One region of the Cellulosimicrobium sp. KWT-B genome, then DNA from elsewhere that is predicted to be linked to it. Evidence: predicted binding sites of a transcription regulator. Region 1 holds the regulator's gene; the other holds the start of a gene.

Region 1 (5,515 bases):
CGGACGCCATGGCGGTCTCCTCGTCGACGGGGAACTCGGTGGGGGCACTGCGGTCGGCCCGACGCTGCGGGCACCCCGCCAGCCTCCCCCACCGGGCGGCCCGACGCCACCTGATTTGTCCGCTCGGACCGGCCGTCCCGGCCTTGCGGGCGCCGGCGCTGGCGACCGCGCCGCGAGCGCCGACGACCGCGTGGCGAACGCCGTCGGGTAGCGTCGGGACGTGTCGCCCGATCCCACGCCGCAGGTCTCCCCCGCTCCTCCCCACGCCACAGGCGGTCCCGCGCCGGCGCGTGCCGAGCTCCCGCACCGCGCGCTCGGCCGGAGCGGCCTGCGCCTGCCGGAGGTCGCGCTCGGGCTCTGGCAGAACTTCGGCGTCGCCGACCCCTTCTCGACGCAGCGCGAGATCGTGCTGCACGCCGTCGACCGTGGCGTGACGCACCTCGACCTCGCGAACAACTACGGGCCGCCCGGCGGCGCCGCGGAGGAGTCGCTGGGCCGGCTGCTCGCGCGCGAGCTCCGGCCCGTGCGCGACGAGCTCGTCGTGACCACCAAGGCGGGCTACCGCATGGGACCCGGTCCCTACGGCGAGGGCGGGTCCCGGAAGTACCTGCTCTCGTCCCTCGACGCGTCGCTGCGCCGGCTCGGGCTCGACCACGTCGACATCTTCTACTCGCACCGCTACGACCCCTCCACCCCGCTCGAGGAGACCATCGGTGCGCTGGCGACGGCGGTCCGGTCGGGGCGCGCCCGCTACGCCGGCATCTCGTCGTACTCGGCGCGCCGGACGCGCGAGGCCCTGCGGGTCGCGGCCGACGTCGGGGTCGAGCTCGTCGTCACCCAGGTCTCCTACTCCATGCTCAACCGGTGGATCGAGGCCCCCGACCCCCCCGACGAGGCAGGGGCCACCGTGCTCGACGTCGCGGGCGACGAAGGGCTCGGCGTCGTCGCGTTCTCCCCGCTCGCCCAGGGCATGCTCACGGACCGCTACCTCCACGGGGTCCCGGACGGGTCGCGCGCAGCGCGCGGCGGGCCGCTGCGCCCGGCGTTCCTCTCGGAGGAGAACCTCGACCGCGTGCGCCACCTCGACGCGCTCGCGCGCGCCCACGGGCGGACGCTCGCGTCCACGGCGATCCGCTGGGCGCTGCGCGACGAGCGCGTCACGTCGGTCCTGCTCGGCGCGAGCTCGACGCGCCAGCTCGACGACAACCTCGCGGCCCTCGACGCTCCCGACCTCTCCCCCGAGGAGCTCGCGGCCGTCGACGACCTCCCCGTGGACACGGGCATCAACATCTGGGCGTCGCGGTCCAGCGACCTGTAGCCGTGTCCGGCTGCGAGGCACGAGCCTCGGGCCGAGTCACGCGGCGCGGAACCGTCGCGTGACCGTCAGGGCTGGGGTGCCGCCTCGCGGTCGGTCGCGGCGTCGTCGGTGGCCTCGGCCGCCGCACGGCCCGCCGCCGCCTCGCGCTCCTCCCGGTCGACACGCAGCGACGTGATGGCGCTCTCGAAGTCCTCGAGCGAGTCGAACGCCTGGTAGACGCTCGCGAAGCGGAGGTAGGCAACCTCGTCGAGCTCGCGCAGCGGCCCGAGGATCGCGAGGCCGATCTCGTAGGCGTCGAGCTCGGCGCTCCCGCTCGCGCGGATGGTCTCCTCGACGCGCTGCGCGAGGACGGCGAGGTCGTCCTCGTTCACCGGGCGCCCCTGGCAGGCCTTGCGGACGCCGTTGACGATCTTCTCGCGCGAGAAGGGCTCGGTCACTCCGGACCGCTTGACCACGGACAGGCTGGCGGTCTCGATCGTCGTGAAGCGGCGGTTGCACTCCGGGCACTGGCGTCGCCGGCGGATGGAGGCACCGTCGTCGGACGTGCGGGAGTCGACGACGCGGGAGTCCGCGTGACGGCAGAACGGGCAGTGCATGGCGGGCTCCTCCGCGGGTCGCGCCGACAGGTCGGCGCGACGAACGTATGCCGTCGCGGGCGCGCGGTGCAACACGCCGACGCCGCGCCCGGCCACGGGCAGCAGAACGGGGGCGGTCGTGGTCGACCGCCCCCGTCGGGACGCCCCCGTCCCCATCTCGCGCGCGACTCGCCTCGCGCGCGGCGACGTGCACAGGAGTCGCGGTGGTCCGCAGACTCCTCGCCTCGTCCGCCCAGCCCCCCAGCCGGCGTGTGAGGTGACACTAACTTAGGCGGACCTAACGCACTGGCGCAACCCCGAGCCGCAGCCTGTCGCACGTCGGCACCGTGTGCTGCGTCACAGGACCCGGGCCACTCCCGAGCGCACCGTCACCGCTCGGCGACCGGGAGCAGGATGGTCTGGCCGGCCTGCACGCCCGACGACGACAGACCGTTCAGCTCGACGAGCCCGCTGACCACCTCACGGAGGTCCTCGCCCGGGGTCGCGACGCCCTGGGCGAGCTCCCACAGGGTCTCCCCCGCGCTCACGACGTGGACGCGGACCTCGACCGGCTCCCCGGGTCCGGCCGCGACAGCCAGGCCGACCCGCGCCGCAAGGACGAGCAGGACGGCCACGAGGAGCACGAGGACCGCACGGCCGCGTCGCGTGAGCCGCAGCGGCGCCTCCGGGCGCACGCCTCGCACCGCCGCACCGCCTCGCCCGAGCGTGGACGGTGCCGCCGTCGCCATCGCCACCGTGTTCATGTCCCCTCCGTCCCGGCCCGCGAGCCCGATCGCCTTCCCCGGTCGATCGGACCCGCGCGCCCGTCTCATCTCCGCGCCGACCCCCTCGGGTCGAACACCTGTACGTAGAACATCTGTACGAAGGTCTATCACGAACGACCCACAGAGTCGAGACATGCTCGAACAGGTGTTTGATTCGTGTCGCATCCTCCCCTAGCCTGGGGTCAGGTCGGTTCGCCGGACATGTCCGCTCGGACCCGGAGGGGCGACCGAGGTCCCGGGGCGCACGTCCCGGGGAGGGGAGGCCGCAGGCCCGGCTGGCGCCGGCGGCACGCGACGGACGAGGGCGGAGCGACCATGGCGGGACGAGGCACGGACAGGGCACGGGGGCTCGCCGAGGTGCGCGAGCTGCCGGACGGGTCGGCAGGGGGTGACGGGCTCACCCCGCGTCAGCGGCTCGTGCTCGAGACCATCCGCGCGTGCGTCGAGCAGCGCGGCTACCCGCCGAGCATGCGCGAGATCGGCGAGGCCGTCGGGCTCACGAGCCCGTCCTCCGTCAAGCACCAGCTCACCACGCTCGAGCGCAAGGGCTTCCTGCGGCGCGACCCGAACCGCCCGCGCGCCATCGAGGTGGTCCAGCCCGACGACGCCCGCCGCGCCACCCCGCTCGCGCCGGCCGGCACGACCCCCGAGCCGGCGTACGACGAGGCCCACCCCGCGCCGTCGTACGTCCCCGTCGTCGGCCGCATCGCCGCCGGTGGCCCCATCCTCGCGGAGCAGGTCGTCGAGGACGTGTTCCCGCTGCCGCGCCAGCTCGTCGGCGAGGGGGAGCTCTTCCTCCTGCGCGTGCAGGGCGACTCGATGATCGACGCGGCGATCTGCGACGGCGACTGGGTCGTCGTGCGGCGCCAGCCGGTCGCGGAGAACGGCGAGATCGTGGCCGCCATGATCGACGGCGAGGCCACCGTGAAGAGCCTGCGGCGCGCCGACGGCCACGTGTGGCTCATGCCGCACAACGCCGCGTACGACCCGATCCCCGGTGACGACGCCCAGGTGCTGGGGCGCGTCGTCTCCGTCCTGCGCAGCCTCTGAACGGTCCCCGAGCCGACTCCGGGCGCCTGCGGGCGGGCTCCGGACAGCACGAGAGCCGGGCGGTCCCTCGACCGCCCGGCTCTCGTCGTGCGGGGCCCGACGGGCCCGTGGGCTCAGAGCCCGAAGCGTCGCGCGACCGCGCGCAGCGACTCCGCGGACGAGCGCAGGCCCGCGAGCTCGTCGTCCGCCAGCGGCACCTCGACGCGCTCCGTCGCGCCCCGGCGGTCGACGAGCGTCGGGAGCGACAGGCACACGTCCTCGAGCCCGTAGATGCCGTCGAGGAGCGTCGACACGGGCAGCACCCGGTGCTCGTCGGCGAGCACCGCCTCGATGATCCGGGTGCCCGCGAGCCCGACCGCGTAGTTGGTCGCGCCCTTGCCCTCGATGATCCGATAGGCCGACTGCACGACCTCGCGCGCGATCTCGTCGCGCACGTCGCCCGTGAGCGGTCCCCGACCGCCGATGCCCTGCCACTCGAGCAGCGGCGCGCCGCCGATCGTCGCGGAGCTCCAGAGCGGGATCTCGCTGTCGCCGTGCTCCCCCGCGATGTACGCGTGCACGTTCTGCACCGCGACGCCGCAGTGCTGCGCCACGAGGAACCGCAGCCGCGAGGAGTCGAGCACGGTGCCGCTGCCGAAGAGCTGCGTCGGGGGCAGCCCCGAGAACTTGAGCGCCGCGTACGTGACGATGTCGACGGGGTTGGTCACCATGACGTAGACGGCGTCCGGGGCCACCTCCACGAGGCCCGGCAGGATCGTCCGCATGAGCCCGATCGTGCCCTCGGCGAGGTCGAGGCGCGTCTGACCCGGCTTCTGCTTGGCGCCGGCCGTGACCACGACGACGTCGGCCCCCGCGCACACCGCGACGTCGTCGGACCCCTCGACGCGCGCCATGGGCATGAACTGGATGCCGTGCTGGAGGTCGAGGACCTCGGCCTCGACCTTCGCGCGGTTGACGTCGAGGAGCGCCACCGTGCGCGCCGCGCCGCGCATGAGCGCGGCGTAGGCCAGCGTCGAGCCGACGGCACCGGCGCCGACGATCGCGAGCTTCGTGGTCCGCGCTCCCCCTCCCGGACCGCCCGTGGTCGCGTCGCCGGTGCCCTGCGGTGACGTGCTCGTCATGTCGCCTCCGTGAAGTCGCTGGAAAGGGCTCAGCCTAGGGCGGCGAGGCGGCGGAGCGCAGCGGTGGCCACGTCGCGGTCGGTCGTCTGCCAGAACCCCGGCATGGACCGCGTGAGGAACGACCCGTAGCGCGCCGTCACGAGCCGTGGGTCCAGGACCGCGACGACCCCGCGGTCGGCCGTGGACCGCACGAGCCGCCCGGCACCCTGGGCGAGCAGGAGGGCCGCGTGCGTCGCGGAGACCTGCATGAACCCGTTGCCGCCCGCGGCCTCGACGGCCCGAGCCCGCGCCGACTTCACCGGGTCGTCCGGGCGCGGGAACGGGATGCGGTCGATGAGCACGAGCTGGCACGACGGCCCGGGCACGTCCACGCCCTGCCACAGCGACAGCGTGCCGAACAGGCACGTCGCCGGGTCCTCGGCGAACTCCCGCACGAGGGTCGGCAGCTGGTCGTCGCCCTGGCACAGGACCGGCACGTCCAGCCGCTCGCGCATCGCCTCGGCCGCGGCCACCGCGGCACGCCGCGAGGAGAACAGGCCGAGGGTCCGACCGCCGGCGGCCTCGACGAGCGCCGCGATCTCGTCGAGCTGGTGCTCGGTCGACGCCTCGCGGCCGGGCGCCGGCAGGCGCTTCGCGACGTAGAGGATGCCCTGGCGCGGGTAGTCG
Region 2 (5,515 bases), on a different contig from region 1:
CCGTCGACCCGCCCGACCACTGACCAGGACCCGCGGCCCGCGCCGTTCTTCGACCTGCCCGCGCGGCTGGCCGCGAAGGCAGACCCGGCGCTGGTCGACCCCGACGAGCGCCACTTCGCGGCGATCGCCGCGAGCCTCGAGCACTCCGTGGCCGACCTCGCGCAGCGTCTCGACGCGGCCCGGCGCGCGCCGGGCGGGAGCGGCACCGAGGCGCTCGAGCGCGACCAGGAGATCCACCGCCTCAGCAGCCGGTTGCGGCTGCTCCAGCGCTACGGCGTCGACCTGTGCCTGGGCCGCATGACGTTCGCCGACGGCTCCGCCCCGGTGTACGTCGGGCGCGTGGGCCTCACCGACCCCGCGGGCGAACGCCTGCTCGTCGACTGGCGCTCGCCCGCCGCCGAGCCGTACTTCGCGGCCACGCCCGCCCAGCCGCTCGGCCTCGCGGCGCGGCGCCGGTACCGGTGGGCGCGCGGGCGCGTCACCGACTACTGGGACGAGGAGCTCGTGCCCGACGGCGCCGGGTCGAGCGCGGCGCTCGACGACCAGTCGGCGTTCGTCGCGAGCCTCGGCGCGAGCAGGTCGCCGCGGATGCGCGACGTGCTCGGCACGATCCAGGCCGACCAGGACGCGATCGTGCGCGCGGGCTCGCGCGGCGCGCTCGTCGTCGACGGCGGTCCCGGCACGGGCAAGACGGTCGTGGCGCTGCACCGCGCGGCCTACCTGCTGTACGCCGACCCGCACGTGGGCGGCGGGCACGGGGGTGGGCATGCTGGCGGGCGCGGTGGTGGGCACGGCGGCGTGCTCGTCGTCGGGCCCAGCCGTCCCTACCTCGCGTACGTGGCCGACGTGCTGCCCGGCCTCGGCGAGGAGGGCGTGCAGACGTGCACGCTGCGCGACCTCGTCCCCGAGGGCGCGACGGCGCGCGCGGAGGCCGACCCCGAGGTGGCCCGGCTCAAGGCGTCCGCCGCGCTCGTCGCCGCGATCGAGCCCGCCGTACGGTTCTCCGAACGCCCGCCCGCCGAAGGCAGGGAGGTCGAGACGCCGTGGGCCGACGTCTGGCTCTCCCCGGCCGACTGGGCCGAGGCGTTCGAGTCCGTCGACCCGGGCACCCCGCACAACGAGGCGCGCGACGACGTCTGGGCCGCGCTCGTCGAGATCCTCGTGGACAAGGCCTGCGGGGGAGCCGCGGAGGACGGCGTCGACGTCGAGGCCGACGACGTGCGCCGCGCCCTGCGCGGCCACCGCGGGCTCGGTGCCGCGTTCGACCGCGCGTGGCCCCTCGTGGAGCCGACGGACCTCGTGGCCGACCTGTGGTCCGTGCCCGCCTACCTGCGGCTGTGCGCGCCGTCGCTCACGCCCGAGCAGGTGCGCGCGCTCCAGCGCCCGGACGCGTACGCGTGGACGACGGCGGACCTCCCGCTGCTCGACGCCGCGCGCCGTCGGCTCGGCGACCCGGAGGCGTCACGCCGACGCCGCCGCAACGAGGCCGCCGTGGCGGCGGAGCGCGCGCGCATGGACGACGTCGTCGACCACCTCGTGGCGACCGACGACAGCGAGCTCGGGGTCATGCAGATGCTCCGCGGCGAGGACCTGCGCGACGCGCTGGTGGACGACGGCGCGCTCGTCGTCGCGACGCCGGACCGCCTCGCGGGGCCTTTCGCGCACGTCGTCGTCGACGAGGCGCAGGAGCTCACCGACGCCGAGTGGCAGATGGTCCTCAGCCGCTGCCCGTCGCGCAGCGTCACGGTCGTCGGGGACCGCGCCCAGGCCCGCCACGGCTTCCCCGAGGGCTGGCGCGAGCGGCTCGCGCGCGTGGGCTTCGCCCGCGTCGAGGAGGCGTCGCTGAGCGTCAACTACCGCACGCCGCGGGAGATCATGGCCGAGGCGGAGCCCGTCGTCCGGGCCGCGATCCCGGACGCGAACGTCCCGACGTCGGTGCGCAGCACGGGCGTGCCCGTCGCCCACGGGGCGGTCGCGGACCTCGACGCGGTCCTCGGCGCGTGGCTCGCCGAGCACGCGGACGGCACGGCGTGCGTCATCGGCGCCACCGAGCCGTCCGAGCAGTCCGGGCCGTCCGGGGCGTCCGGCGAGGAGTCGGGCGGCAGGGTCGGTGGCGCCGGTGGCGAGGGCGAGGGGTCCGCGCGGGTGCGGTGGCTCACGCCCGAGACGGCGAAGGGCCTCGAGTTCGACCTCGTGGTGCTCGTCGAGCCGCAGGCGTTCGGCGACGGCGTCGAGGGCGCCGTCGACCGCTACGTCGCGATGACGCGCGCGACGCAGCGGCTCGTCGTCCTGGATCGCTGAGCACCGGGCGTCGAGCACGACCTGGCGGTCGTCAGGCCGCCCGTGGCGACCGCCAGGTCGTGCTCGGCAGGGGGGGACGGGTCAGGCGACCGGGACGGCCAGGTCCTCGACGACCTCGACACCGGGCAGGCGGCCCAGCAGGTCGCCGGGGAGCAGCAGCTTCGAGCGCCGCACGCCGCTGCCGATCAGCGCGAGCGCGCCGTCCGTCACGACGCGGGAGTCGACGAGCACGCGCCACCCCTCGGGCAGCCCGACGGGCGTGATGCCGCCGTACTCCATCCCGGACTCGGCCGTCGCGCGGTCGGTCGGCAGGAACGACGCCTTGCGCACGTCGAGCAGCTTGCGGACGCGCGTGTTGACGTCGGCGCGCGTGTGGGCCCGCACGACGGCGGCGGCGATGCGCTCGTCGCCCGCCCGTGCGCCGCCCACGACGACGCAGTTCGCCGACGCCTCGACGGGCAGGTCGAACGCGGCGTTGAGCGTCGCGGTGTCCGCGAGGTCGGGGTCGATCTCCGTCACGGCGACGAGCGTCGCGACGTCCGGGTCGACGTCGGCCCACCGGCGCAGCGCGTCGGCGGTCACGGGGGCGACGAGGTCGAGGTGGTCGAGCGCCGGCTCCCAGGTGAGCGAGCCGAGCGTGGGCAGGGTCGTGCGGGCGTCCATGGCGTCAGCCTGCCACCCCGGCGGGCCGCCGCGCGGGAGAGGCCGGATGTCGAACACACCCCCGGAGCCCCTCGAGCCCGCCGAGCATGCGGTCACAGCCCGTGCCGCCCGCCGGACGGGCGACAGCCGCATGGTCGGCGGGGGAGGAGGGTCAGGTAGAGGTCGAGGGTTTCGGGCAAGTCTCCAGTGGGGGTCGAAGGTTGGGGTGGGCATCTCGGACGAAGCAGGCGCCTCCGACCTGCGGAGTTGACACCTCGGAACGGCGGTCGTTCACTGGAAGCGTTCGAACGTTTGTTCGAACGCTCAGCGGGTGCAGCACACCGCCCGCAGCAGTCGACGCGCGGTGCGCGTCCCGTCCGAGCAGCATCCCGGGAGGCGAGATGACCCTTCTCGCCGACCCCGCCGAACGGGCGGGGGCACCAGGCCCGACGGCTGCGGCCGTCGACAAGGCCGAGCGCGCCCGTGCCGCCCTGCGCCGTGCGGAGGAGCGGACGGGCGTCCGCCGACACCGCCCGGTCGTCGCCCCCGCGGCCCCGGAACCGCTCACCGCCCCGGCGGCACCGACCGTCGTCCCGCGCACCGAGACCGCCCCGCGTGCCGACACCGTCCCGCGTGCCGACACCGTCCCGCGTGCCGACACCGCCCTCCTCGCCGAGGTCGCCCCGCTCGCGGACGCCGCCGCCTCGCCGGTCGTGCGGCCCGCCCCCGCACCGCCCGACCCTCCGGCGCGCGCCCGCACCCGCCACGTCCGGACCTCGGGCGCGAGCCGGGACGCGGGCACGGACGAGCGGGTGTGGCCGGTGCACGACGTGCTCGCGCCGCTCCTCCCGCTCGGCGCCCTGCAGCGCGGCACCGTGCTGGCGGTGCGCGGCTCGACGAGCCTCCTGCTCGCGCTCGTCGCGCGGCCGTCGCGGGCCGGGGCGTGGACCGCCGCCGTCGGGTTCCCCGCCGTCGGGCTGCTCGCGGCCGCCGACGCCGGCGCGGACCTCGACCGCGTCGTGCTCGTCCCGCGGCCCGGCCCGGACGCGGCGCTCGCGATCTCGGCGCTCGTCGACGGCCTGGACGTCGTGGTCGTCGGGCCCGACGCCGCCCTCACCGACCCCGACCGACGGCGCCTGGCCGCGCGGGCGCGCGAGCGTGGGGCGCTGCTCGTCGCCGCGGGGACGTGGCCGGGCGCGCACGTCGCGCTCACCGTGACGGGCGGCGGCTGGTCCGGGGCGGACCGCGGCGCGGGCTGGCTGCGCCGTCGCACCCTCGTCGTCGAGCGCGCGGGCCGCGGGGGAGCCGCGCGCCCCGTGCGGCTCGAGGTCGAGCTCCCGCTCGGCCACGAGGACTGGCCCGCGTTCCTCGTCGAGGACGCCCGCGGCCCCCGGCCCGCGGCCGGGACCGGCGCCACCGTGGCCGGGACCGCCGTGACCGCCCACGAGACCGCCCGGGTCGACGACCCCGACCGGCCCTCCCGGCTCCGGCTCGTCGGATGACCACGAGCCCGACCCGCACGGCGGCCCTGTGGGTGCCGGACTGGCCGGTGCTCGCGGCGATGGCGGTGCGCGACGTCCCCGCGCACGTCCCCGCCGCGACGCACGACGGTCGCCGCGTCGTCGCCGTCTCCGCGACCGCGCGTGCCCACGGCGTGCGCCGGGGCATGCGCCGCCGTCGGGCCCGCGAGTGCTGCCCCGAGCTCGAGCTGCTCGACGTGGACGACGCGCGCGACGCCCGCGAGTTCGAGCCCGTCGCGCTCGCGGCCGAGACCGTCGTCGCGGGGCTGGAGATCACCCGGCCCGGCCTGCTGCTCCTGCCCGCCGCCGGGGCGAGCCGGTACCACGGGTCCGACGCCGCGCTCGCGGAGGCCCTCGTCGCGCGCGTCGCCGAGCGCACCGGCCACGAGAGCCAGGTGGGCGTCGCCGACGGCATCCTCGCCGCCGTGCTCGCCGCGCGGGACGCCGCCGTCGTCCCGCCCGGCCGCTCCGCCGCGTTCCTCGCGCCCCGGCCGGCGCGCGACCTCGTGCACGTCACCGCCCGGCCGGACGCCGCCGTCGCGGTCGACGAGCTCGTGGACCTCCTGGGCCGGCTCGGCGTGCGCACCCTCGGGGCGCTCGCGGCCCTGCCGCCCGCGACCGTCGAGGGGCGCTTCGGCGACCTCGGCGCGTGGGCGCACCGGCTCGCGCGCGGCGAGGACCTGCGCCCGCCCGCGCGGCGCCGCGTCGAGCCCGACGTCGCGGTGAGCGCCGAGCTCGACCCGCCCGCCGAGCGCGTCGACGTCGCGACCTTCGCCGCGCGCCGGCTCTCCGAGGACCTGCACGACCAGCTCGTCGCGCGCTCGCTCGTCGCCGGGCGCTTGCGCATCACGGCGCGGACCGTCGAGGGCGACGACCTCGAGCGCACCTGGCGGCTCGACGGGCCGGGCGCGATGAGCCCGGCGCGCCTCACGGACAAGGTCCGGTGGCAGCTCGAGGGCTGGCTCACCACCACGTCCGTCCGCGCCGGGCGCGCGGCCCGGGCCGGGAGCGGGGGCGGTCGCGGAGGAGAGCGGGGCGGCTCGCCCGGCGGG

What was found. Region 1 encodes LexA, which represses DNA repair genes until DNA is damaged. Its sites were predicted from a motif close to TCGAACANNTGTTCGA; they were not measured.
Region 2: the regulator LexA is predicted to act here: its motif matches at 3,248-3,263, upstream of B9L22_RS12525 (YbaK/EbsC family protein).

What each region holds. Positions count from the first base shown of each region.
Region 1 covers NZ_NEDO01000006.1:87,784-93,298, forward strand. The annotation lists gene B9L22_RS17320 (DUF5302 domain-containing protein) at 1-10, opposite strand, end outside; gene B9L22_RS17325 (aldo/keto reductase) at 221-1,318, shown strand; gene nrdR (transcriptional regulator NrdR) at 1,384-1,914, opposite strand; gene B9L22_RS17335 (LysM peptidoglycan-binding domain-containing protein) at 2,283-2,657, opposite strand; gene lexA (transcriptional repressor LexA) at 2,994-3,728, shown strand; gene B9L22_RS17345 (L-lactate dehydrogenase) at 3,842-4,849, opposite strand; gene B9L22_RS17350 (ATP-dependent DNA helicase) at 4,879-5,515, opposite strand, start outside.
Region 2 covers NZ_NEDO01000003.1:577,727-583,241, reverse strand. The annotation lists gene helR (RNA polymerase recycling motor ATPase HelR) at 55-2,301, shown strand; gene B9L22_RS12525 (YbaK/EbsC family protein) at 2,383-2,964, opposite strand; gene B9L22_RS12520 (hypothetical protein) at 3,345-4,445, shown strand; gene B9L22_RS12515 (DNA polymerase Y family protein) at 4,442-5,515, shown strand, end outside.